DNA from 4 places in the Streptomyces sp. NPDC059832 genome. Region 1 is predicted to be linked to each of the others. Evidence: riboswitches for the same ligand, from Rfam matches in the RefSeq annotation. Region 1 holds a riboswitch; each other region holds the start of a gene.
The links. Region 1 has a riboswitch for cobalamin ahead of cobN (cobaltochelatase subunit CobN). Riboswitches for the same ligand answer to the same signal wherever they lie in the genome.

Region 1 (5,682 bases):
CGCGGCGCTCCGATCCTGCTGGGCAGGACCGCGACCGCGAAGTACGGCACGGAGCCGGCGTCGACCTCGGCCAGGTCGCCCACCCGCTCCCCGGCCATCGTGGCGCGCTCGACGTACCGCGCCTCGGGCAGCCGCCCGGACGTCTCGAAGGCGCGGCGCACGGCGGGAAACGTACGTCCCAGCTTCATGACCACCGCGGCGTCGGTGGCGGCGAGCCGGGCGGTCAGCTCCTCCTCCGGCAGGGTGCCGGGCAGGATGGTCAGCACCTCCTCGCCCTCGACGAGCGGGGTGCCGAGCCGCGCGGCGGCCGCGCTGACCGAGGTGACGCCCGGGATCACCTCGGTCGGGTAGCGGTCGGCGAGCCGCTTGTGCATGTGCATGTACGAGCCGTAGAAGAGCGGGTCGCCCTCGGCCAGCACGGCGACCGTGCGGCCGGCGTCGAGATGCACCGCCAGGCGGGCCGCCGCCTCGGCGTAGAACTCCTCCATCGCTCCCCGGTAGCCGCCCGGGTGGTCCGTGGTCTCCGTCGTGACGGGGTAGACCAGCGGCTCCTCGACATGGTCGGCACGGATGTGCTTCGCCGCGATGGACCGGGCGATGGACCGCCCGTGCCGGGCGCTGTGGTAGGCGATGACATCGGCCTCGGCGATGATCTCCACCGCGCGTACGGTCATCAGGGCCGGATCGCCGGGGCCGAGCCCGACCCCGTACAGCCGGCCCGTCTTCTGCTCGCTCACGTCTACTCTTCCTCGCTGGCAATCGCGTTGAGGGCGGCGGCCGCCATGGCGCTGCCACCGCGACGGCCCCGAACGATCAGATGCTCCAGCCCGGACGGGTGCGAGGCCAGGGCGTCCTTGGACTCGGCGGCACCGATGAAGCCGACCGGCACGCCGATGACGGCGGCGGGGCGCGGCGCGCCCTCCTCGATCATCTCCAGCAGCCGGAACAGGGCGGTCGGTGCGTTTCCGACGGCGACGACCGCGCCGTCCAGCCGGTCGCGCCACAGCTCCAGGGCTGCGGCGCTGCGGGTGGTGCCCAGCTGCTTCGCGAGTTCCGGCACCGCCGGGTCGGACAGGGTGCACACCACCTCGTTGTCCGCGGGCAGCCGCTTGCGGGTGACGCCGCTGGCGACCATGGCCACATCGCACAGGATGGGTGCGCCGGCCCGCAGAGCGGCGCGGGCGCGGGCGACCGCGTCCGGGGTGAAAGCGAGATCACGGACGAGGTCGACCATCCCGCAGGCGTGGATCATGCGGACCGCGACCTGGCTCACATCGGCGGGCAGGCCTGCGAGATCCGCCTCTGCACGGATCGTGGCGAAGGACTGGCGGTAGATCGCCGGTCCGTCCTTCTCGTACTGGTGCACAGTGCTTTCGCTCTCTTCCTCGGGCGTGCGACGGTCGGGTACAGGGGAGTGGGGTGTACGGGATCAGCCGCGCGCGCGGCGGGCCGCGGCCACCGCGGCGGCGAGCCCACCGGGGCTGTCGGGGACGCTCACGGGCGCGTCCCGTACCTCGCCCCGTACGAGCGAGATCCGGTGTCCGTCGGGGGTGGCGACGACGTCCACCCACTCGCCGCGGGGGTGGCCGCACCGGCGCTCGCACCCGGACCAGTACACCGGCAACGGGCCCACGGCCCCCACCGCGTCCGCCGCCTGGGCCCGCACATCGGCCAGCGACTTCGCGCAGCCGGGCCGGCCGATACAGGCACCCACCCCGGCCCAGGGGGAGCCGGGTCCGACGACGAGGCCGGTGGCCCCCAGATCGTCCAGCAGCCCTGCGGCCCGCCGCCGCTCCACCCCCGGTACGACGACCCCGCGCCACGGTGTCAGCCGCAACTCACCGCGGCCCCGGTGCCGGGCCGTGTCCGTCAACGACCGCCACTGCGCCGGGCCGACGCGCCCCAGGGGGATGCCGACGGACAGCGCGGCCCCGTCGTGCCGGCCGGTCACGACGCCGGGGGCGGGGCCGTCCGAGCTCCGCGGGCAGGCACGGTCCTCGGTGGAAGTGGTGCCGGTACCCGTCGCACGCAACCGTCGTACGACCTCGTCGAAGAGGGATCCGGCACCGCCGGGCAGGTCCGGCACGCGCCAGGCACCGGTGCCCGACGCCTGATCCAGGAAGGTCCCGGCCGCCAGGAGGGCGGCCTGCGGCGCCTGCGCGCCCGGTATCCGTACCACGGTCCCGGCCGTGCCGATCCGCAGCAGCGCCGTTCCGTCATCCTGCGCCAGCAACGTCACGTCGCCGCCCAGCGCGTCCACATCGCCACGTCCGTCGTCGAGCACGAACAGGAACCTGCCCGAGAGGCCCGCCGTCCGGTCGCCCGCGCACAACAGCGCGTCCAGCGCGGACAGCCAGGGGCCGACGTCCCGTGCGCCGCGGCCGTCGAGCCCCGAGAGCGGCGACGCCACGATGTTGCGTATCCGCTCGTGGCGCGCGGAGCGCAGCAGCCCCGCCTCGCCCAGCCCGTCGGCCAGTTCGCCTCCGCAGTCCGGACCCAGCCCGCGCAACTGGACATTGCCGCGCGAAGTGAGATGCAACTCACCATCGCCCAGGCTCCCCGCCAACGCCCCCAGGGCGTCCGCCTGCTCCGCGGTCAGCAGACCGCCGGGAACACGGACGCGGGCCAGAGCGCCGTCGTCCGCCCGGTGCAGCCGCAGCGTGCCGGGGCAGGCGTCACCGCGGTCCCGGGGAGACGCGTCTCCCGGCGGTGAAGGCGAAGTGGCAGGTCGTGGCATGGCGGCGAGCATACCGACCATCTGACCAGATCCGTATGTCCTCCATCGGTTGACCGGCCCTTACTATGCCTAGTGACGGGCCATCCGGCACGTCGTCGCCACAGACGGCGACAGGGGAGGAAGTCCGGTGCAAGTCCGGCACGGTCCCGCCACTGTGAGTCCGGCCACGGCCGGGCAAGTCAGGAACTCCCTTCCCCACACGCTCGGATCCGTTCGAGCGGGGAGCTTCATTCCGACACCGCCCGGGGCGTGGACACCCCGAGGAAGGCCCGACGCCGCATGATCCTGCTCCTGTCGACGTCCGACACCGACCTGCTCAGCGCCCGCGCCTCGGAGGGCCCGGTCTCCTACCGCTACGCCAATCCCTCCCGGCTCCCGCTCCAGGACCTGCCACAGCTCCTGGACGGCGTCGACCTGGTCGTCGTGCGCCTCCTCGGCGGGGTACGCGCCTGGCAGGACGGCCTCGACCAAGTGCTCGCCACCGGACGCCCCGTCGTCGTCCTCACCGGCGAACAGGCCCCCGACGCCCAGCTGATGGCCGCCTCGACGGTCCCCATCGGCATCGCCGCCGAGGCCCATGCCTATCTGGCCCACGGCGGGCCGGGCAACCTGGACCAGCTCGCCCGCTTCCTCTCCGACACCGTCCTGCTCACCGGCCACGGCTTCGCCCCGCCCGCCCCGGCACCCTCCTGGGGCCCGCTGGAGCGCACCCCCCGGCGCACCGACGGCCCGGTCGTCGCCGTGCTCTACTACCGCGCCCACCACATGAGCGGCAACACCGCGTTCATCGAGGCCCTGTGCCGTGCCGTCGAGGACGCGGGCGCCCGTGCGCTGCCGCTGTACGTCGCCTCGCTGCGCACCCCCGAGCCCGAACTCATCGAAGCACTGCGCGCCGCCGACGCGATCGTGACGACCGTCCTCGCCGCGGGCGGCACCCGGCCCGCCGAGGCGTCGGCGGGCGGTGACGACGAGTCCTGGGACGCGGGCGTTCTCAGCGGCCTCGACGTACCCATCCTCCAGGCCCTCTGCCTCACCGGTTCGCGCACCGACTGGGAAGACAACGACGAGGGAGTCTCCCCGCTCGACGCCGCCAGCCAGATCGCGGTCCCCGAGTTCGACGGCCGCCTGATCACCGTGCCGTTCTCGTTCAAGGAGATCGACGAGGACGGCCTGCCCGCGTACGTCGCCGACACCGAGCGCGCCGCCCGCGTCGCCGGGATCGCCGTGCGCCATGCCCGGCTGCGCCACATCCCGGCCGCCGAGAAGCGGATCGCGCTCGTCCTCTCCGCGTACCCGACCAAGCACTCCCGGATCGGCAACGCGGTCGGCCTCGACACCCCGGCCAGCGCCGTCGCCCTGCTGCGCCGACTCCGCGCCGAGGGATACGACTTCGGTACGGAGGAGGTCCCCGGCCTCGCGTCGGGCGACGGCGACGAGCTGATCCGCGCGCTGATCGAGGCGGGCGGCCACGACCAGGAGTGGCTCACTGAGGAGCAGTTGGCCCGCAACCCGGTCCGCATCCCGGCCGCCGACTACCGGCGCTGGTACGCGACCCTCCCGGCCGAGCTCCGCGAAGCCGTCGAGCAGCACTGGGGCCCCGCCCCGGGCGAGATGTTCGTGGACCGGTCGAGCAACCCGGACGGCGACATCGTCCTCGCGGCCCTGCGCCGCGGCAATCTGCTCATCCTCATCCAGCCGCCGCGCGGCTTCGGCGAGAACCCGATCGCGATCTACCACGACCCCGATCTGCCGCCCTCGCACCACTACCTGGCCGCCTACCGCTGGATCGCCGCCCCGGCCGACGACAACGGCTTCGGCGCCGACGCGATGATCCACCTCGGCAAGCACGGCAACCTGGAATGGCTGCCGGGCAAGAACGCCGGCCTCTCCGCCGCCTGCGGCCCCGACGCCGCCCTCGGCGACCTCCCGCTCATCTACCCGTTCCTGGTCAACGACCCGGGCGAGGGGACGCAGGCCAAGCGGCGCGTCCACGCCACCCTCGTGGACCACCTCGTACCGCCGATGGCGCGCGCCGACAGCTACGGGGACATCGCCCGGCTCGAACAACTCCTGGACGAGCACGCCCAGATCGCGGCGATGGACCCGGCGAAGCTGCCGGCGATCCGCGCACAGATCTGGACCCTGATCCAGGCGGCCAAGCTCGATCACGACCTGGGGCTCGAAGACCGCCCCGAGGACGAGGGCTTCGACGAGTTCATCATGCATCTCGACGGCTGGCTCTGCGAGATCAAGGACGCGCAGATCCGCGACGGCCTGCATGTCCTGGGCGGTGCCCCGGCCGGCGCCGACCGGGTCAACCTCGTCCTCGCGATCCTGCGCGCCCGTCAGATCTGGGGTGGCACGGCCTCCCTGCCGGGTCTGCGCGAGGCGTTGGGGCTCGACGAGTCCGCCGCGACCCGGGTCACCGCCGACGAGGCCGAGGAGCGGGCCCGCGCCCTGGTCCAGGCGATGGAGGACGCGGACTGGTCCCCGGAAGCCGTCGCCGGAGTGGCGGCCGGGCACCCGCGGGCCGTCAGCGACATCCTCGACTTCGCGGCCCGCGAGGTGGTGCCGCGGCTGGCCGCCACGACCGACGAACTCGACCACGCCCTCCACGCGCTGGACGGCGGATTCGTCCCCGCCGGACCCTCGGGCTCCCCGCTCCGCGGTCTGGTCAACGTCCTGCCGACCGGACGCAACTTCTACTCCGTCGACCCCAAGGCCGTGCCCTCGCGCCTCGCCTGGGAGACCGGTCAGGCCCTGGCCGACTCGCTCCTGGAGCGCTACCGCACCGACAACGGCGACTGGCCCACCTCGGTCGGCCTGTCCCTGTGGGGTACGAGCGCGATGCGCACCGCCGGCGACGATGTCGCCGAGGCCTTCGCCCTGCTCGGCGTCCGCCCGGTCTGGGACGACGCCTCGCGCCGCGTCACCGGCCTGGAGGC
Region 2 (5,682 bases), on a different contig from region 1:
ATCGCGGGACGGCTGCCAGGGGGCGAGCCTGTCGTCGGGGCCGTGGAAGATCAGGGTCGGGGCCTGCAGGGCCGGTGCGAGGGAGCCGTCCAGCAGCCGGGCGCCGTGCAGTCCGGTCTGCCCCTCGGCGGCGCGGACGGCGAGCGGCAGCAGGGCGGCCGGGACGCCCCGCGCGACGGCCAGGGCGCGCAGCGTGGCGACCCAGTCCAGCACCGGGGAGTCGAGGACGAGACCGCAGATCCGGTCGCGCAGCGCGGAGTTGACGGCCGCGTGCAGCGCCATCGAGGCACCGGTGGACCAGCCGTGCAGGACGACCTTCTCGGCTCCGTACCGCACGGCGAAGCGGATCGCGGCGTCCAGGTCGCGCCATTCGGATTCGCCGAGATGAGCGAGGCCGTCGGGGGAACGCGGGGCTCCGGTGTCGCCGCGGTAGGCCAGGTCGAGCACGGGCAGGCGCAGGTCGTGCAGGAACCTCATGACGTTCATGGGGTGTTCCCTGGTGGTGCCGAGGCCGTGCACCGTGATGACCCAGGTGTCGCGGGGGCCGGGCAGGAACCAGGCGGGCAGGGCGCCGAGTTCGCCGGGGATCTCGACCTCCCGGTGATGGAGGCCGAGCGCCGAGAACGGGTCGCCGCTGTGCAGCTGCGGGGTGACGCGGACCTTGGCGCCGGTCTCCAGGCTGCCGCGGTCGACGCGTTCCAGTCTGCGGACGACGGTGTCGGGGGCGTGGTGGGCGTGCTCGATCACCGGGCCGACCACGGCATGGACGTCCTTGCTCACCAGTCCGTACATGCCGGGCCGCAGGGCGGTGAAGGAGCGGGTCAGGGTGACCTGCCCGGCCGCCGTGGCGTGCACGGTGAGTCTGCGGTCGGCGGGGAGCGGTCGTCCGGACGGCGCCCTGAGGGCGGCGTCGCTGGCGAACCGGCCGGCCGCGACCGCTGCCGCACCGACGCCGAGGATCGTGGTGACGGCTGCTGCCGTAACTGTTGCCGGGCGCACTGCTCCAGTGTCGTGGGCAGCGCGGGACCCTGCCAGCGGACGGGGCTGTCCGGCGGATCGGGCCGGCCGGGTCAGCCCGGCTGTCCGTACCCCTTGAGCGCCTCCTGCACATCGCGCAGCTGCTCCGGCGAGAGCAGGTTCGGGGTGTGTCCGGGGACGGAGCTCGCGGTGAGCCAGAGCCGGCAGAGCCATTCCAGCTGGGCGGTCCGGTCGTACGCCTCGTCCAGGGTGGTTCCGTAGGTGACGGTTCCGTGGTTCTGGAGCAGGCAGCCGGTACGGCCGTGCAGGGCGGCGAGCATGTTCTCGGCCAGTTCCGCGGTGCCGTAGCGCGCGTAGGCCGCGACGCGGACGGGGCCGCCCAGCACGGCGGCGGCGTAGTGGATCGACGGGACCTCGGGGACCAGTGTGGAGACGGCCGTGGCGTGCACCGCGTGGGTGTGCACGACGGCGGCCGCGTCGGTGTTCCGGTAGACGGCGAGGTGGAGCGGCAGTTCGCTGGTCGGGGCCAGTTCGCCGAGTACGCGGTTGCCTTCCGGATCGACGCCGACGGCGTCCTCGGGACCCAGCCGGTCGTACGGCACTCCGCTCGGCGTGACCAGGATGGTGTCGCCGACCCGTGCCGACACGTTTCCCGAGGTCCCGACGACGAGGCCCTCGGCCGCCGTCCGCCGGGCGGTGGTGACGACACCGTCCCAGGCGCGCCTGATCGCGTCCCGCTGCTGCTCGCTCATACGCCGATCCTGTCAGCCCCGGAGGCGAACGGGTATGCGATCGGCCACAGCCGCGCCCCGCCGGAAAGCCGGGCCACGCCTCGCCCGGACACAAGCGGAATGCTTCCGCTCCGGTTTGGAACACCCCGACGCCCCGCCTAGTTCACCTTCCGTTCACCCAGGTTGCCTACGGTCCACATGCCAATGACGTCGAACGATTGCCTGGGTAAATGGAACACATCACGCTGCTACTCGCGATTGTGATCGTGACAGCTCTAGTGTTCGATTTCACGAACGGTTTCCACGACACCGCGAACGCGATGGCGACAACCATCTCGACCGGTGCACTCAGACCGAAGACAGCGGTGGCCATGTCCGCCGTTCTCAATCTCGTCGGCGCGTTCCTGTCGGTGGAGGTCGCCAAGACGATCTCCGGCGGGATCATCAACGAGGACGGGCTGCGAACAGAAGTCATCTTCGCGGCACTCGTCGGCGCCATTCTGTGGAATCTGCTGACCTGGCTGGTCGGACTGCCGTCCAGCTCCTCGCACGCCCTGTTCGGCGGTCTGATCGGCGCGGCCGTGATGTCGGCGGGCTGGTCGTCCGTCAACGGCGGCACCGTCGTCACCAAGGTGCTGCTGCCCGCCCTCGCCGCCCCGATCGTCGCCGGTCTGGCCGCGCTGCTGGCCACCAGGCTGACGTACCGGATCGGCGGGAAGGTCCGCAACGACGCCCAGGAGAAGGCCACCGCCAAGGGGTACCGCGCGGGCCAGATCGCCTCGGCCGGACTGGTCTCCCTCGCCCACGGCACCAACGACGCGCAGAAGACCATGGGCATCATCACCCTGGCCCTGGTCACCGGCGGTGTCCTGCACCCGGGCGCCAACCCGCCGGTCTGGGTCATCGTCTGCGCCGGTACGGCCATCGCGCTCGGCACCTACCTGGGCGGCTGGCGCATCATCCGCACCATGGGCAGCGGCCTCACCGACCTCAGGCCGCCGCAGGGCTTCGCCGCCCAGACCAGCGCGGCCACCGTCATCCTGGCCTCCTCGCACCTCGGTTTCTCCCTCTCCACCACCCAGTCCTGCTCCGGCGCCGTGATGGGCGCGGGCCTCGGCCGCCAGGGCGGTGTGGTCCGCTGGTCCACCGCCACCCGGATGTTCGTCGCCTGGGGTCTGACCCTGCCGGCCGCGGGTCTGGTCGGCGCGGGCGCGGAGCTCCTCACCAAGCAGGGCACCTGGGGCGTCGTGGTCGTCGCGGTGCTGCTGGTCGCGGGTTCCGGCGCGATCTGGCTGGTGTCGCGCCGCAAGCCGGTCGGCCACGACGACGTCGCGCCGGCGGACGTCGGCATCGAGCCCGCGGGTGTCGTCACCACGGCCATCGCCGCCGTCAGCCCGCCGCCCACCGCGGCCCAGGCGACGGCCCAGAACCTCATGACCACCATTCCGGCCCCGGCCGGAACCACCCAGGACCCGGCGCGACCCGCCACCGTCTGACCCGGCCGTCTAAGGATTCAGCATGAACATCGACTGGGCAGCCCTCGGCTCCGTATTCGGCGTCTCCCTCGTTGTCACCGTCGCGCTGGTGGGCCTCTTCACCCTGGGCATCGTCGGCCTCTCCAAGCAGCCGGAACCGGCGGCGCAGGGCGGCTCCGGCGGCTCGCTGCTGCTGGCCCGCGCCGGCGCGTACGTCTGCTTCACGCTGTGCGCGGCGGCCGTCGCGTACGGCATCTATCTGATCGTCGCCTGAGCCGCTCCCGCGCACGCTCTCCCATCGGGCCGGACACCACGGGTGTCCGGCCCGATGTGGGTCTCAGCACACTGCGCCGTCGCAGGTCAACGGCAGGTTGACGGGCGTTCGCAGAGCGTGGTGGACTGCCGGAGCCAATTACGGCGACAGCAGAGGAAGCCGGTGCGAATCCGGCGCGGTCCCGCCACTGTCACCGGGGAGCGGTCCCCCACACCGGAAGTCACGGCACGCGCGAGCGGGCTGGAAGGCCGGGGGAACCGCGGATCCGGGAGCCAGGAGACTCTCGTCGCCGGTCACGTCGAACCAGGGCGCGGACCCTGAGTGAGGACATATCGCCATGCCTGGCCGCCCTGCGTCCGCTGTTCCGGCGCTCTCGACGAGAGCCGCCTGTACGAAGGTCCTCCGAGGCGCGACGGCCGGTTGAGCCGTGCGAGCCGACCGCATCTTCGCGTACGGCGCCACGGCCGGTCTGATCGGCGATCTGCTGCTCGGTGACCCCCGCAGGGGACACCCGGTCGCCGCCTTCGGGCGGGCCGCGGCGGGCGTCGAACGCCGTCTGTGGCGCGACCACCGCGGGTGGGGCGCGCTGCACACCCTCGTCTGCGCCGGAGGCGCCGCAGGTGGTGCCGCGCTGATCGCCCGCGCCGTACGCCGCAGCCCCGCCGCCTCCGTGGCGCTGACCGCGGCCGCCACCTGGTCCGTCGTCGGCGGTACGTCCCTGGGGCGCGAGGCGCGGGCCATCGGCGACGCCCTGGCGGCCGGTGACCTCGACCTGGCCCGCGAGCGGCTGCCGCATCTGTGCGGGCGCGACCCGCAGTCCCTGGACGGGCCGCAGATCGCCCGCGCCGTGGTGGAGTCCGTGGCGGAGAACACCTCGGACGCCGTGGTCGGCGCCCTGGTGTGGGGCGCGCTGGCCGGGGTCCCCGGGCTGGCCGGCTTCCGGGCCGCCAACACCCTCGACGCGATGGTCGGTCACAAGTCGCCCCGCCACCGGCGCTACGGCTGGGCCTCGGCCCGCCTCGACGACCTCGCGGGCTGGCCCGGCGCCCGGCTCACGGCCCTGCTCGCCGTGGCCGCCGGCGGGCGGCCGGGCGGAGCGGTCCGCGCCTGGCGGGCCGATGCCGCCAAGCACCCGAGCCCCAACGCGGGCCCGGTGGAAGCCTCGTTCGCGGGTGCGCTCGGCGTGCGCCTCGGCGGAACCCTCGCGTACGGCGGCCGGATCGAGCACCGCCCCGTGCTCAACGGGGAGACGGGCCGGGCCGTGGAGACCGAGGACATCGAGCGCGCGGTACGGCTGTCGCGCCGGGTGGGCGCGCTGGCCCTCGGCGTGTGCGTGGCGGGACGGATCGGCGCGGCCCTCGCCGCACGACGGATCGCGGGGCGCCGGACGGCAGCGCCTCGCATCGCAGGACGGAGAAGCACATGAGCGGCGGACTGCTGGTCGCCGGAACCACTTCCGACGCGGGCAAGAGCGTCGTGACGGCAGGCATCTGCCGCTGGCTCGTGCGCCGGGGCGTGAAGGTGGCACCCTTCAAGGCGCAGAACATGTCGCTGAACTCTTTCGTCACCCGCGAGGGTGCCGAGATCGGGCGCGCCCAGGCCATGCAGGCCCAGGCCGCCCGCGTCGAGCCGACCGCGCTGATGAACCCGGTCCTGCTCAAGCCCGGCAGCGACCGCTCCAGCCAGGTCGTCCTGATGGGGAAGCCGGTCGGCGAGATGAGCGCGCGCGGCTACCACGGGGGCAGGCAGGAAGCGCTCCTCTCCACGGTCGTGGACTGCCTGGAGCAGCTCCGGGGCACGTACGACGCGGTGATCTGCGAGGGGGCGGGCAGCCCGGCCGAGATCAATCTGCGGCGCACGGACATCGTGAACATGGGCATCGCACGGGCGGCGCGCTTCCCGGTGGTGGTCGTCGGCGACATCGACCGCGGCGGCGTCTTCGCCTCCTTCTTCGGTACGACGGCGCTGCTCGCCGCGGAGGACCAGTCGCTGATCGCCGGCTATCTCGTCAACAAGTTCCGCGGCGACGTGTCGCTGCTGGAGCCGGGCCTGGAGATGCTGCGGGACATCACCGGGCGGCCGACGTACGGGGTGCTGCCCTTCGCCCACGGCCTCGGCATCGACGAGGAGGACGGTCTGCGGGTCTCGTTGCGCGGAGCCGTGCGCGAATCGGTCGTCGCGCCGCCGCACGGCGAGGACGTGCTGCGCGTCGCGGTGTGCGCGG
Region 3 (5,682 bases), on a different contig from region 1:
GGGGGCGGCGGTCGCGGCCTGGCCGGAGGCGGCACGGGCGATCCGGGTCGCCGGGCGCGAGCGCAGGTAGTACGTCGTCTTCAGCCCCTGCTTCCAGGCGTACGCGTACATCGAGGAGAGCTTGCCGATCGTCGGCGTCTCCAGGAACAGGTTCAGCGACTGGCTCTGGTCCAGGAACGGCGTACGGGCCGCCGCCATGTCGATCAGGCCGCGCTGCGGGATCTCCCACGCCGTGCGGTACAGCGCCCGCACGTCCTCCGGGATCCAGGCGAAGCCCTGCACCGAGCCGCTGGCCTCGCGCAGCGCCTCACGGGTCCGCGCGTCCCACACCCCGAGCTGCTTCAGCTCATCCACCAGGTACGCGTTGACCTGGAGGAACTCACCGCTGAGCGTCTCGCGCTTGAAGAGGTTGGAGACCTGCGGCTCGATGCACTCGTAGACCCCCGCGATCGAGGCGATCGTCGCCGTCGGCGCGATGGCGAGCAGCAGCGAGTTGCGCATCCCGCTCTTCGCGACGCGGGCGCGCAGCGCGTCCCACCGCTCCGGCCAGTTCAGCTCGGTGTCGTAGTGGTCGGGGTGCAGCACACCGCGCGCGGCGCGCGTCTGCGACCAGGCGGGCAGCGGGCCGGACCGCTCGGCCAGCTCGCACGACGCCTCGTACGCGGCGAGCATGATCCGCTCGGAGATCCTCGTGGAGAGCGCGCGGGCCTCGGGGGAGTCGAAGGGCAGCCGCAGCTGGAAGAAGACGTCCTGGAGACCCATGGCGCCCAGGCCCACCGGGCGCCACTTCGCGTTGGAGCGGCCGGCCTGCTCGGTCGGGTAGAAGTTGATGTCGACGACCCGGTCGAGGAAGGTCACGGCGGTGCGGACGGTGGCGTCCAGCCGCTCCCAGTCGATGTCACCGTCGGCGACGAACGCGCCGAGGTTGACCGAGCCCAGGTTGCAGACCGCCGTCTCGCCGTCGTCGGTGACTTCCAGGATCTCGGTGCACAGGTTCGAGGAGTGGACGACGCTGCCCGGCTCTGCGGTCTGGTTCGCGGTCCGGTTGGAGGCGTCCTTGAACGTCATCCAGCCCTGGCCGGTCTGCGCGAGGGTGCGCATCATCCGGCCGTACAGCTCGCGGGCCGGGATCGACTTGCGGGCCAGCCCCTTCGCCTCGGCGGCCCGGTACGCGGCGTCGAACTCGTCGCCCCACAGGTCGACGAGACCGGGTACGTCGGCGGGCGAGAACAGCGACCAGTCGCCGTCCGCGTCGACCCGGCGCATGAACTCGTCCGGGATCCAGTGCGCCAGGTTGAGGTTGTGCGTACGCCGCTGGTCCTCACCCGTGTTGTCGCGCAGCTCCAGGAACTCCTCGATGTCCGCGTGCCAGGTCTCCAGGTACACGGCGGCGGCGCCCTTGCGGCGGCCCCCCTGGTTGACCGCGGCGACGGAGGCGTCGAGCGTCTTCAGGAACGGCACGATGCCGTTGGAGTGCCCGTTGGTGCCACGGATCAGCGAACCGCGGGAGCGGATGCGGGAGTACGACAGACCGATGCCGCCCGCGTGCTTCGAGAGCCGGGCCACCTGGTGGTAGCGGTCGTAGATCGAGTCGAGCTCGTCCAGCGGGGAGTCCAGCAGGTAGCAGGAGGACATCTGCGGGTGCCGGGTGCCGGAGTTGAAGAGCGTGGGGGAGGAGGGAAGGTAGTCGAGCCGGCTCATCAGCCCGTACAGCGCCGCCACTTCGTCCACCGCGCGCTGCGAGTCGTCCTCGGCGAGCCCGGACGCGACCCGCAGCATGAAGTGCTGGGGCGTCTCGATGACCTGGCGGGTGTGCGGGTGGCGCAGCAGATAGCGGCTGTGCAGGGTCCGCAGACCGAAGTAGCCGAAGCGGTCGTCCGCGCCGTCGGCGAGCGAACGCGCCACCAGCGCGTCCAGCGCGGCCGCGTGGCGGGCGACGAACTCGGCGGTACGGTCCGCGATCAGGCCCTCGCGGTGCCCGACGGCGACCGAGGCGGAGAAGGAGACCGCGCCCTGGCCGGCCGCCTCGTCCGCGATGGTGAGGGTCAGGAGCCGGGCGGCGAGCCGGGAGTAGGCGGGGTCCTCGGAGATCAGGCCCGCGGCGGCCTCGGTGGCCAGCGAGCGCAGCTCGGCCTCGTCCGCTCGGGCGCTGCGACCGCGCAGCGCGGCAGCGGCGACGCGGCCGGGGTCGGTGTCGGGCAGATCGGCGGTGAGGTCGGTCAGGGTCCGCAGCAGTGCGGTTCCCGGTCCGTCCTGTGCGACTGCCTCGGACTCGGCTGCTGCGGACACGGCGACTGAAGCCGGATCGGCTGGCGCGATGGTCACGTGGTGCTCTCCCTCGCTCGGCTCGGGGCCGGCGGGGAACGGGGCAGCCCTACGGGCGCGTACCCGGGGCAGGGCAGCACTCCGCACGGCGTCCACCGGCCCAACCGCGAGGCCCGGACGTCTGGGCATCCGGTTCGGTCGAGCCGGATGCGCTGCCGGCAGGTCATCGGACTGACTCGGGGGTGCACAAAAGCGCACTGAATACACCGTTGCGGGACAGTTCCGGATTCGCACCGGATTCCCCTGCGGCGACAGCGAGGACGAGCATACATGTGGGGGCTGCCCGATGAGGCAGCCCCCACATGTTGTGTCGCGCCGGTCGGGGCGGGCCCACAGAACGAGCCGTACGGCCCTTTCCCGGGCCGCCCGGCCGGATCGAACCGACGGCCCGCCGTGCCCCGCTGGAGGGGGCTCGACGGGCCGTCGACGGGCCGTTGGCGCGAGTCTCAGTGACCGCCCGGCGCCCCCGCCGTGGCCGGCGGGAGCTCCGTGCTGACGCCCGGGTCGCCCGCGTCGGCCGTGTAGTCGGACGGGGAGGTCTCGTCGATCCCGGCGGGCGCCTTCACGGCGTTCAGGACGAAGGTGAGCACCACCGTCACCACCACGTTCAGCACGAACGCGGTGAGGCCGATGTAGCCGATCTCGCCGATGCCGGGGATCTCCTTGGAGGACCCGCCGAAGTGCGCCTGGGTCGGGCTGGCGACCCCGTACGCGGCCACCGTCCCGTACACCATGCCGACCGCCCAGCCCGCGAGCAGCGCCCAGCGGTGGAACCAGCGGGTGAACAGGCCGCCGACCAGGGCCGGCATCGTCTGGAGGATCCAGATGCCGCCGAGCAGCTGGAAGTTGATCGCGACCGTCTTGTCCATGGTGAGGACGAAGGCGAGCGCGCCGACCTTGACCAGCAGCGACACCAGCTTGGAGACCTTGGTCTCCTGCTCCGGGGTCGCGTCCGGCTTCAGGAAGTCCTTGTAGATGTTGCGGGTGAAGAGGTTCGCCGCGGCGATCGACATGATCGCGGCGGGCACCAGCGCGCCGATGCCGATGGCGGCGAACGCGACGCCCGCGAACCAGTCCGGGAACATGGTCTCGAACAGCTGGGGGATGGCCAGCTGCCCGTTGTCCACCTTGATCCCGGCGGCGATGGCCATGAAGCCGAGCAGCGCCAGCAGGCCCAGCATCAGCGAGTACAGCGGCAGGATCGTGGTGTTGCGCCGGATCACGTTGCGGCTGCGACTGGAGAGCGTCGCCGTGATCGAGTGCGGATACATGAACAGCGCCAGCGCCGAGCCCAACGCCAGGGTGGCGTAACCCCATTGGCCGGCCTCGCCCGGTGCGAGCGCGCCGCGCGGCTTGCCGGTGGCCGGGTTGGTCCGGGAGAACGCCTCGCCCGCCTTGGCGAAGATGTCGTCGAAGCCGCCCAGCTTGATCGGGATGTAGATGATCGCCACCGCGATGACCAGGTAGATCAGTCCGTCCTTGACGAACGCGATCAGCGCGGGCGCCCGCAGGCCGGACGAGTAGGTGTACGCGGCGAGCACCGCGAACGCGATCAGCAGCGGCAGGTCCTTGATGAACCAGTGGGTGTTCTCGCCGCCGCCGACGCCCATCACGTCCAGCACCGCCTGGATGCCGACGAGTTGGAGCGCGATGTACGGCATCGTGGCGAGGATGCCCGTGATGGCGACCGCCAGCGAGAGGCTCTTAGAGCCGAAGCGCCCACGGACGAAGTCCGAGGTGGTGACGTACCCGTGCTTGTGCGAGACCGACCAGAGCCGCGGCAGGAAGGTGAAGATCAGCGGGTACACGAGGATCGTGTAGGGCACGGCGAAGAAGCCCGCCGCGCCCGCCGCGTAGATCGCCGCCGGAACGGCGACGAAGGTGTACGCGGTGTACAGGTCGCCGCCGAGCAGGAACCAGGTGACCCAGGTGCCGAACGACCGTCCGCCCAGGCCCCATTCGTCGAGGCTGGCCTCGTTCTCGGCCTTGCGCCAGCGCGCCGCCAGGAAGCCCATGACCGTGACGGCCACGAAGAAGAAGATGAAGACGCCGAGCGCGACGCCGTTCACACCGTCCTTCATGCCGACTCACCTCCCTTGCGGGCGCGCTGGTCACGCTGCCACAGCTTGTACGCGGTCATCGTGAGCGCGGTGGAGATCAGCACCCAGAGCATCTGGTACCAGTAGAAGAACGGAATGCCGATGAAGGTGGGGTCCACCTTCGCGTACGAACTCACCCAGAGCATCGCCACGAACGGCGCGACGAGACAGAGGGCGATGACCACCCGGACCGGTGTGACGGTGGGTGGTTTTCCTTCTGGGTCTGCTGGCATGCGGCGACTCCGTCCCCTCGCTGATCACCTTGTAATGCGCAGGAAATCTAGGGGAGGCTTCCGGTCACCGTCACCCCCTGTCCGCATTGCGGTCCGGAAACGGTCCGCAGATCGGGTACGTATGCTCGAAAACCCGCCAACTGTACGGCAGTTGGTCCGTACCAGGGCATGCGAAAGGCCCCCGTGGAGTGGTGCGTTCCACGGGGGCCGCGAGCGACGTTCCGTACGGGCGGGACGGCTGGGGTCCGTCCCCGCGCCGGGGTCAGTCCGTGGGCCGCTTCAGGCGCGCCACGAACTTGTACCGGTCGCCGCGGTAGACCGAGCGCACCCACTCCACCGGCTCGCCCTGTCCGTCGAGCGAGTGCCGGGAGAGCATCAGCATCGGCAGACCCACGTCCGTGCCGAGCAGGCCGGCTTCGCGCGGGGTGGCCAGCGAGGTCTCGATGGTCTCCTCGGCCTCGGCCAGCCGTACGTCGTACACCTCCGCCAGCGCGGTGTAGAGGGAGGTGTACTTCACCAGCGAACGGCGGAGTGCGGGGAAGCGTTTGGCCGAAAGGTGGGTGGTCTCGATCGCCATCGGCTCGCCGCTGGCCAGCCGTAGCCGCTCGATCCGCAGCACCCGGCCGCCGGTGGTGATGTCGAGCAGTCCCGCGAGCGTGTCGTCGGCCGTCACATAGCCGATGTCCAGCAGCTGGGAGGTCGGTTCGAGGCCCTGGGCGCGCATGTCCTCGGTGTACGAGGTGAGTTGCAGGGCCTGCGAGACCTTCGGCTTGGCCACGAAGGTGCCCTTGCCCTGGATGCGCTCCAGCCGGCCCTCGACGACCAGCTCCTGGAGCGCCTGGCGCACGGTGGTGCGCGAGGTGTCGAACTCGGCGGCCAGGGTCCGCTCCGGCGGCACGGGGGTGCCCGGCGGCATGGTGTCCGTCATGTCGAGCAGATGTCGCTTCAGCCGGTAGTACTTCGGGACGCGCGCCGTCCGCGTGGCCGCGCCCGTCTCGTTCTCCGTACTGCCCCCGTCGGCACCC
Region 4 (5,085 bases), on a different contig from region 1:
ACGCGGGCAGCTCCCCGCGTACCGTGCGGGCCGCGGCGACCAGGTTCTCCAGGGACGACTTGGTCTCGGGCCAGCCGCGTGTCTTCAGACCGCAGTCGGGGTTGACCCACAACCGTTCGGCGGGAATGGCCTTGAGCCCCTTGCGGAGCAGGGCGGCGGCCTCGTCCGCATCGGGCACGCGCGGGGAGTGGATGTCGTAGACACCGGGTCCGGCCTCGCGCGGGTAGCCGTGCGCGGCGAGTTCGCGGGCGACCTGCATGTGGGAGCGGGCGGCCTCCAGGCTGATGACGTCGGCGTCGAGGTTGTCGATGGCCTGGACGATGTCGCCGAACTCGGCGTAGCACATGTGGGTGTGGATCTGGGTGTCCGGACGCACGCCGCTGGTGGTGAGACGGAACGACTCGGTGGCCCACTCCAGGTAAGCGGCGTGGTCCGCCGCGCGCAGGGGGAGGGTCTCGCGCAGGGCGGGTTCGTCGACCTGGATGACCGAGGTGCCACTGGCTTCCAGGTCGTCGACCTCGTCGCGCAGGGCGAGGGCGACCTGCCGGGCGGTGTCGCCGAGCGGTTGGTCGTCGCGGACGAAGGACCAGGCCAGCATGGTGACCGGCCCGGTCAGCATGCCCTTGACCGGACGGTCGGTGAGCGACTGGGCGTACGAGGTCCAGCGCACCGTCATCGGTTCGGGGCGGGAGATGTCACCCGCGAGCACCGGCGGCCGGACGTAGCGGGTGCCGTAGGACTGGACCCAGCCGTGCTGCGTGGCGAGGTAGCCGGTGAGCTGTTCGGCGAAGTACTGGACCATGTCGTTGCGTTCGGGTTCGCCGTGCACCAGGACGTCGATGCCGGCCTTTTCCTGGAAGGCGACGACCTCGCCGATCTCGGCCCTGATCCGCTCCTCGTAACCGGCCGTGTCGATCCGGCCCGCGCGCAGGTTGGCGCGGGCCGTGCGCAGTTCGTCGGTCTGCGGGAAGGAGCCGATGGTGGTCGTGGGCAGCAACGGCAGTCCGAGGTGGGCCCGTTGGGCGGCGGCGCGCTCGGTGTACGGCTGGGAGCGACGGCCGTCGAGGTCGGTGACGGCCGCGGTCCTGGCGCGTACGGCGGGGTCGCGGGTGAGGGGGGAGTGCGCGCGTGAGGCGAGGTCGGCCCGGTTGGCGGCGATCTCCGTGGCGATGGCGCCGGTGCCCCTGGCCAGCCCCTTGGCCAGAGTGACGATCTCGGTGGTCTTCTGCCGGGCGAAGGCGAGCCAGCGAAGGACCTGGGGGTCGATGTCCCGTTCGGGTGCTGTGTCGAGGGGGACGTGCAGCAGGGAGCAGGAGGCGGCCACGTCGACCCGGTCGGCGAGGCCGAGAAGTGTGGCGAGGGTGGCCAGCGACTTCTCGTAGTCGTTGATCCAGATGTTGCGGCCGTCGACCACGCCCGCGACGAGCCGTTTGCCGGGCAGCCCGCCGGCGGTGGCGAGGTCCGCGAGGTTGGCGGCGGCGGCGTCGGTGAAGTCCAGTGCCAGTCCGTCCACCGGGGCCTTCGCCAGTACGGGGAGCGCCTCGCCGAGCCGGCCGAAGTACGAGGCCACGAGCAGCTTGGGCCGGTCGGTCAGGCCGCCGAGTTCACGGTACGTGCGGGCAGCGGCGTTCAACTCGGCCGGCGTCCGGTCCTGGACCAGTGCGGGCTCGTCGAGCTGGACCCACTCCGCGCCGGTGGCGCGCAGATCGCCGAGTACCTCCGCGTAGACCGGCAGCAGACGGTCCAGCAGGGTGAGCGGTTCGAAGTCGGCCGCCACCCCGGGGGCGGGCTTGGCGAGCAGCAGGTACGTGACGGGGCCGACGAGCACCGGCCGGGCGGTGTGTCCGAGCGCGAGGGCTTCCTTCAGCTCGGCGACCTGCTTGGTGGAGTCGGTGGTGAAGACGGTGTCCGGGCCGAGTTCGGGGACGAGGTAGTGGTAGTTGGTGTCGAACCACTTGGTCATCTCCAGCGGCGCCACGTCCTGGGTGCCGCGGGCCATCGCGAAGTAGCCGTCGAGCGCGTCGGATTCGACGGCCTCACGGTGCCGGCGGGGGACTGCGCCGATCATGACGCTGGTGTCCAGGACGTGGTCGTAGTAGGAGAAGTCGCCGGTGGGCACCTCGTGGACACCGGCGTCCGCCAGTTGCCGCCAGTTGGACCGGCGCAGGCCGGCCGCCGTTTCCCGGAGGGCGTCGGCGGTGACCCGGCCCTTCCAGTAACCCTCGATGGCCTTCTTCAGTTCCCGGTCCGGACCCTGGCGGGGGTAGCCGTACACGGTGGCGTGTGCTGCCGCGGCTGCGGGCTGTGCTGTCACGGAAATCTCCTTCGCGAGATGACTCCTTGAGATCCCGGGACGGGACACGGACGCGAAGGGATGACGAACCGGACGGATGCGCACGCCATGGGTGCGGTCTTCCGTCCGGTATGTACGCCGACCCGCCCACGAGGTCACCGGGATATCCGCACACGAGGGGTCGCGTGCGGGCAACGGGCAGGTCTTCGGACTCGCGGGCACATCTGCCGAGGGCAGACACCTACTGGCCGTCGCTTCCCGGATCCGTCCGGATCCAGTGCGTATGACGGCGGTCGTTCCCGCTCACCGCTGCGGGGCAGTCCCGGATTCCCACCGGGTTCCCTCTTACGACGCGCCTGCCTGGCGGGCAGGGCGAACCAGCTGCACCGGCCAGACTAGAGGGCGGATCGCTCCCGGGGCACCGCAGTTCACATTCCGGAACGTGACATGAGCCACGGGATCGGTCCGGCCGGGCAGGCTGAAGGGGCGCGCGACGGACCACCGGCCGCCACACGACCCTCCGGCGTCGCACCTTCCCCGAGCGGCGTGACACCGCCGCCTCGGTGATCCTCGACCCGATGGCTGGTTCTCGGCCGCGCCGCGCCCCTGGGCGTGCTTCCGAAGCGCTCGTCCGCTCTCTACCGTGGGAGGAGCAACTTCACACGCGCGCAGCGCGACGGCGACACAACGGGGGCATCGTGGAAGCGGAGTTGGCGGCGCTGGCGGAGACGGGGGCGACGACCTTGATGGGGCTCATGGTCTCGGACGCCTGGACACAGACGCGGGCGCGAGTGGCACGTTTCCTCGCTCGGGGCGAGGAAACCGGTGGTGTGGACGAAGAACTCGAAGCGTCCCGGGCGGAACTCATCTCGGCCCGTGACGGTGAGGCGCCGGATGTCGCGGAGGACATCGAGGACGAGTGGCGGCTCAGACTGCGTCGAGCGCTGCGGGCGGACCCGGCGGCAGCACAGGAACTGCGACTCCTGCTGGATGAACTCGCCCCCGCAGCGGCGGGTGTGCCGACCGTGACAGTTCACAACAGCGTCAGCGAGGGCGCCCGGACCGGCCCGGTCATCCAGGGGCAGCAGCAGAATTTCTCCGACACGACTTTCAACTGACGGGCGCACGTGCGCCCGAGAGGGATCGCAGACAGCGTGAACGGCGCGGGATGCGGGACCGGCGCCGAGCACACGTACATCGGCAACGATGTCGGTCCAGGGCGCGCGTCGTCCGGGAGTCGCCGTGGCAGGTCCCGGTCCGTCCGGCTCGGGCCGTGGGGCGCGGCCGATGTCTCCGGGGGCAAGGTGGTCAGGTTGGAACCGGACCTGCTCCGGGGCGCGGGCGCCCGCGGGACCGCCCCGGCCGATGGGGAGGTCCCGGGCCGGCCCGCGCCCCGGAGCGCGCTTCAGGACTTGGGGGAGAAGCGCAGCCGCGTGGCCGCCACTGCGCCGAGGGCCAGCAGGACGATGGACACCCACAGGCCGGACAGATGGTTGCCGGTGGCGTCCTCGGCGTAGCCCATGATGTACGGGCCGACGAAGCCGCCGGTGATGCCGATGGTGTTGAGCAGGGCCAGGCCGCCGGCGAGGGTCTTGCCCGAGAGCCGGGTGGCGGGGAAGTTGAACAGCAGGGGCTGGACGACGAAGAACGCCAGGCCGGTGAAGCAGAAGCCGAGCAGGGCGATCACGGGACCGGCGACGGCGGCGACGATGAGGCCGGTGAACATCATCAGCAGTCCGACCACCACGAAGTTGCGGGAGCGCCGGGGTGTCGTCGCGCGCGGCGGCACCAGTACGGCACCGACGGCCGCGGTGAGCCAGGGCAGTCCGGTCAGCAGGCCGATGGTGAACGGCGAGAGATCGCCCCAGCCGCCGATGATGCCGGGCAGGAAGTAGACGACGGAGTACAGGGCGACCTGGTGGGTCCAGTTGGCGAAGATGGCCAGCAGCATCTGTTTGTCGCGCAGCACCGTCAGCAGGGAGCCGGATCCGGAGCCGTTGCCGGCCGCCTCGGCGCCCTCGGCCTGTTCGCGGGTGACCGCGTCCTGGACCAGCCGGGCCTCCTCCGCCGTCAGCCAGGGCGCCTTGGCCGGGCCGTCGGGCAGGAACCGGAAGATGGCGAATGCCAGGAAGAGGCAGGGGACCCCCTCGATGACGAACATCCACTGCCAGCCGTGCCAGCCGCCGAGCCCGTCCATCTCCATGAGCAGTCCGCCGAGCGGGTTCCCGACGACGCTGGCGATGGAGGCGCCGAGCAGGAGCAGTCCGATGGCCCTGCCGCGGATCTCGGAGCGGAACCAGTAGGTGAAGTAGAGCAGGATGCCCGGCAGCAGCCCGGCCTCGGCGGCGCCGAGCAGCAGCCGCATGGCGTAGAAGGACTTCTCACCCTGTACGAAGGCCATGCAGGCGGAGATGACGCCCCAGGTCAGCATGATCCGGGTGATCCACCAACGGGCGCCCACGCGGTACATGATCAGGTTGCTGGGCACCTCGGAGATCGCGTAGGTGAGGAAGAACAGCCCCGCGCCCAGCCCGTAGGCCGCGGCGGAGATGCCCAGGTCGACCTCCAGGCGTTCCTTGGCCAGGCCGATGTTGGTCCGGTCCAGGAACGACATGATGTAGGCGGCCAGCAGCAGCGGCATCAGCCGCCGCAGATTGCGCTGGTCCAGCTCGCCGAGCGCATCGCGCGGGGTTTCTTTTGGTCTGGCGGCACTGGGCGTGCGGGAACCGCGGATCAAAGACATCGGTGTCCTCTTGGAGTGCTCTGGCAGCCGTCGGGCGCGGACTGCGGCC

Region 2: another riboswitch for cobalamin. It lies ahead of ACFV8T_RS25880 (cobalamin biosynthesis protein); the one in region 1 lies ahead of cobN (cobaltochelatase subunit CobN).
Region 3: another riboswitch for cobalamin. It lies ahead of ACFV8T_RS20710 (ribonucleoside-diphosphate reductase subunit alpha); the one in region 1 lies ahead of cobN (cobaltochelatase subunit CobN).
Region 4: another riboswitch for cobalamin. It lies ahead of metE (5-methyltetrahydropteroyltriglutamate--homocysteine S-methyltransferase); the one in region 1 lies ahead of cobN (cobaltochelatase subunit CobN).

Annotation. Positions count from the first base shown of each region.
Region 1 covers NZ_JBHWIY010000012.1:90,087-95,768, reverse strand. Annotated here, with positions in the region: gene ACFV8T_RS22395 (precorrin-2 C(20)-methyltransferase) at 1-737, opposite strand, end outside; gene ACFV8T_RS22390 (precorrin-8X methylmutase) at 740-1,366, opposite strand; gene cobG (precorrin-3B synthase) at 1,430-2,749, opposite strand; adenosylcobalamin (AdoCbl) riboswitch at 2,850-2,930, shown strand; gene cobN (cobaltochelatase subunit CobN) at 3,017-5,682, shown strand, end outside.
Region 2 covers NZ_JBHWIY010000015.1:118,317-123,998, reverse strand. Annotated here, with positions in the region: gene ACFV8T_RS25900 (alpha/beta hydrolase) at 1-999, opposite strand, end outside; gene ACFV8T_RS25895 (class II aldolase/adducin family protein) at 1,071-1,730, opposite strand; gene ACFV8T_RS25890 (anion permease) at 1,940-3,205, shown strand; gene ACFV8T_RS25885 (hypothetical protein) at 3,228-3,458, shown strand; cobalamin riboswitch at 3,610-3,741, shown strand; gene ACFV8T_RS25880 (cobalamin biosynthesis protein) at 3,886-4,884, shown strand; gene ACFV8T_RS25875 (cobyric acid synthase) at 4,881-5,682, shown strand, end outside.
Region 3 covers NZ_JBHWIY010000011.1:20,999-26,680, forward strand. Annotated here, with positions in the region: gene ACFV8T_RS20710 (ribonucleoside-diphosphate reductase subunit alpha) at 1-2,325, opposite strand, end outside; cobalamin riboswitch at 2,465-2,606, opposite strand; gene mctP (monocarboxylate uptake permease MctP) at 2,772-4,406, opposite strand; gene ACFV8T_RS20720 (DUF3311 domain-containing protein) at 4,403-4,657, opposite strand; gene ACFV8T_RS20725 (GntR family transcriptional regulator) at 4,920-5,682, opposite strand, start outside.
Region 4 covers NZ_JBHWIY010000022.1:163-5,247, reverse strand. Annotated here, with positions in the region: gene metE (5-methyltetrahydropteroyltriglutamate--homocysteine S-methyltransferase) at 1-2,314, opposite strand, end outside; cobalamin riboswitch at 2,473-2,690, opposite strand; gene ACFV8T_RS30430 (hypothetical protein) at 2,992-3,411, shown strand; gene ACFV8T_RS30425 (MFS transporter) at 3,699-5,036, opposite strand.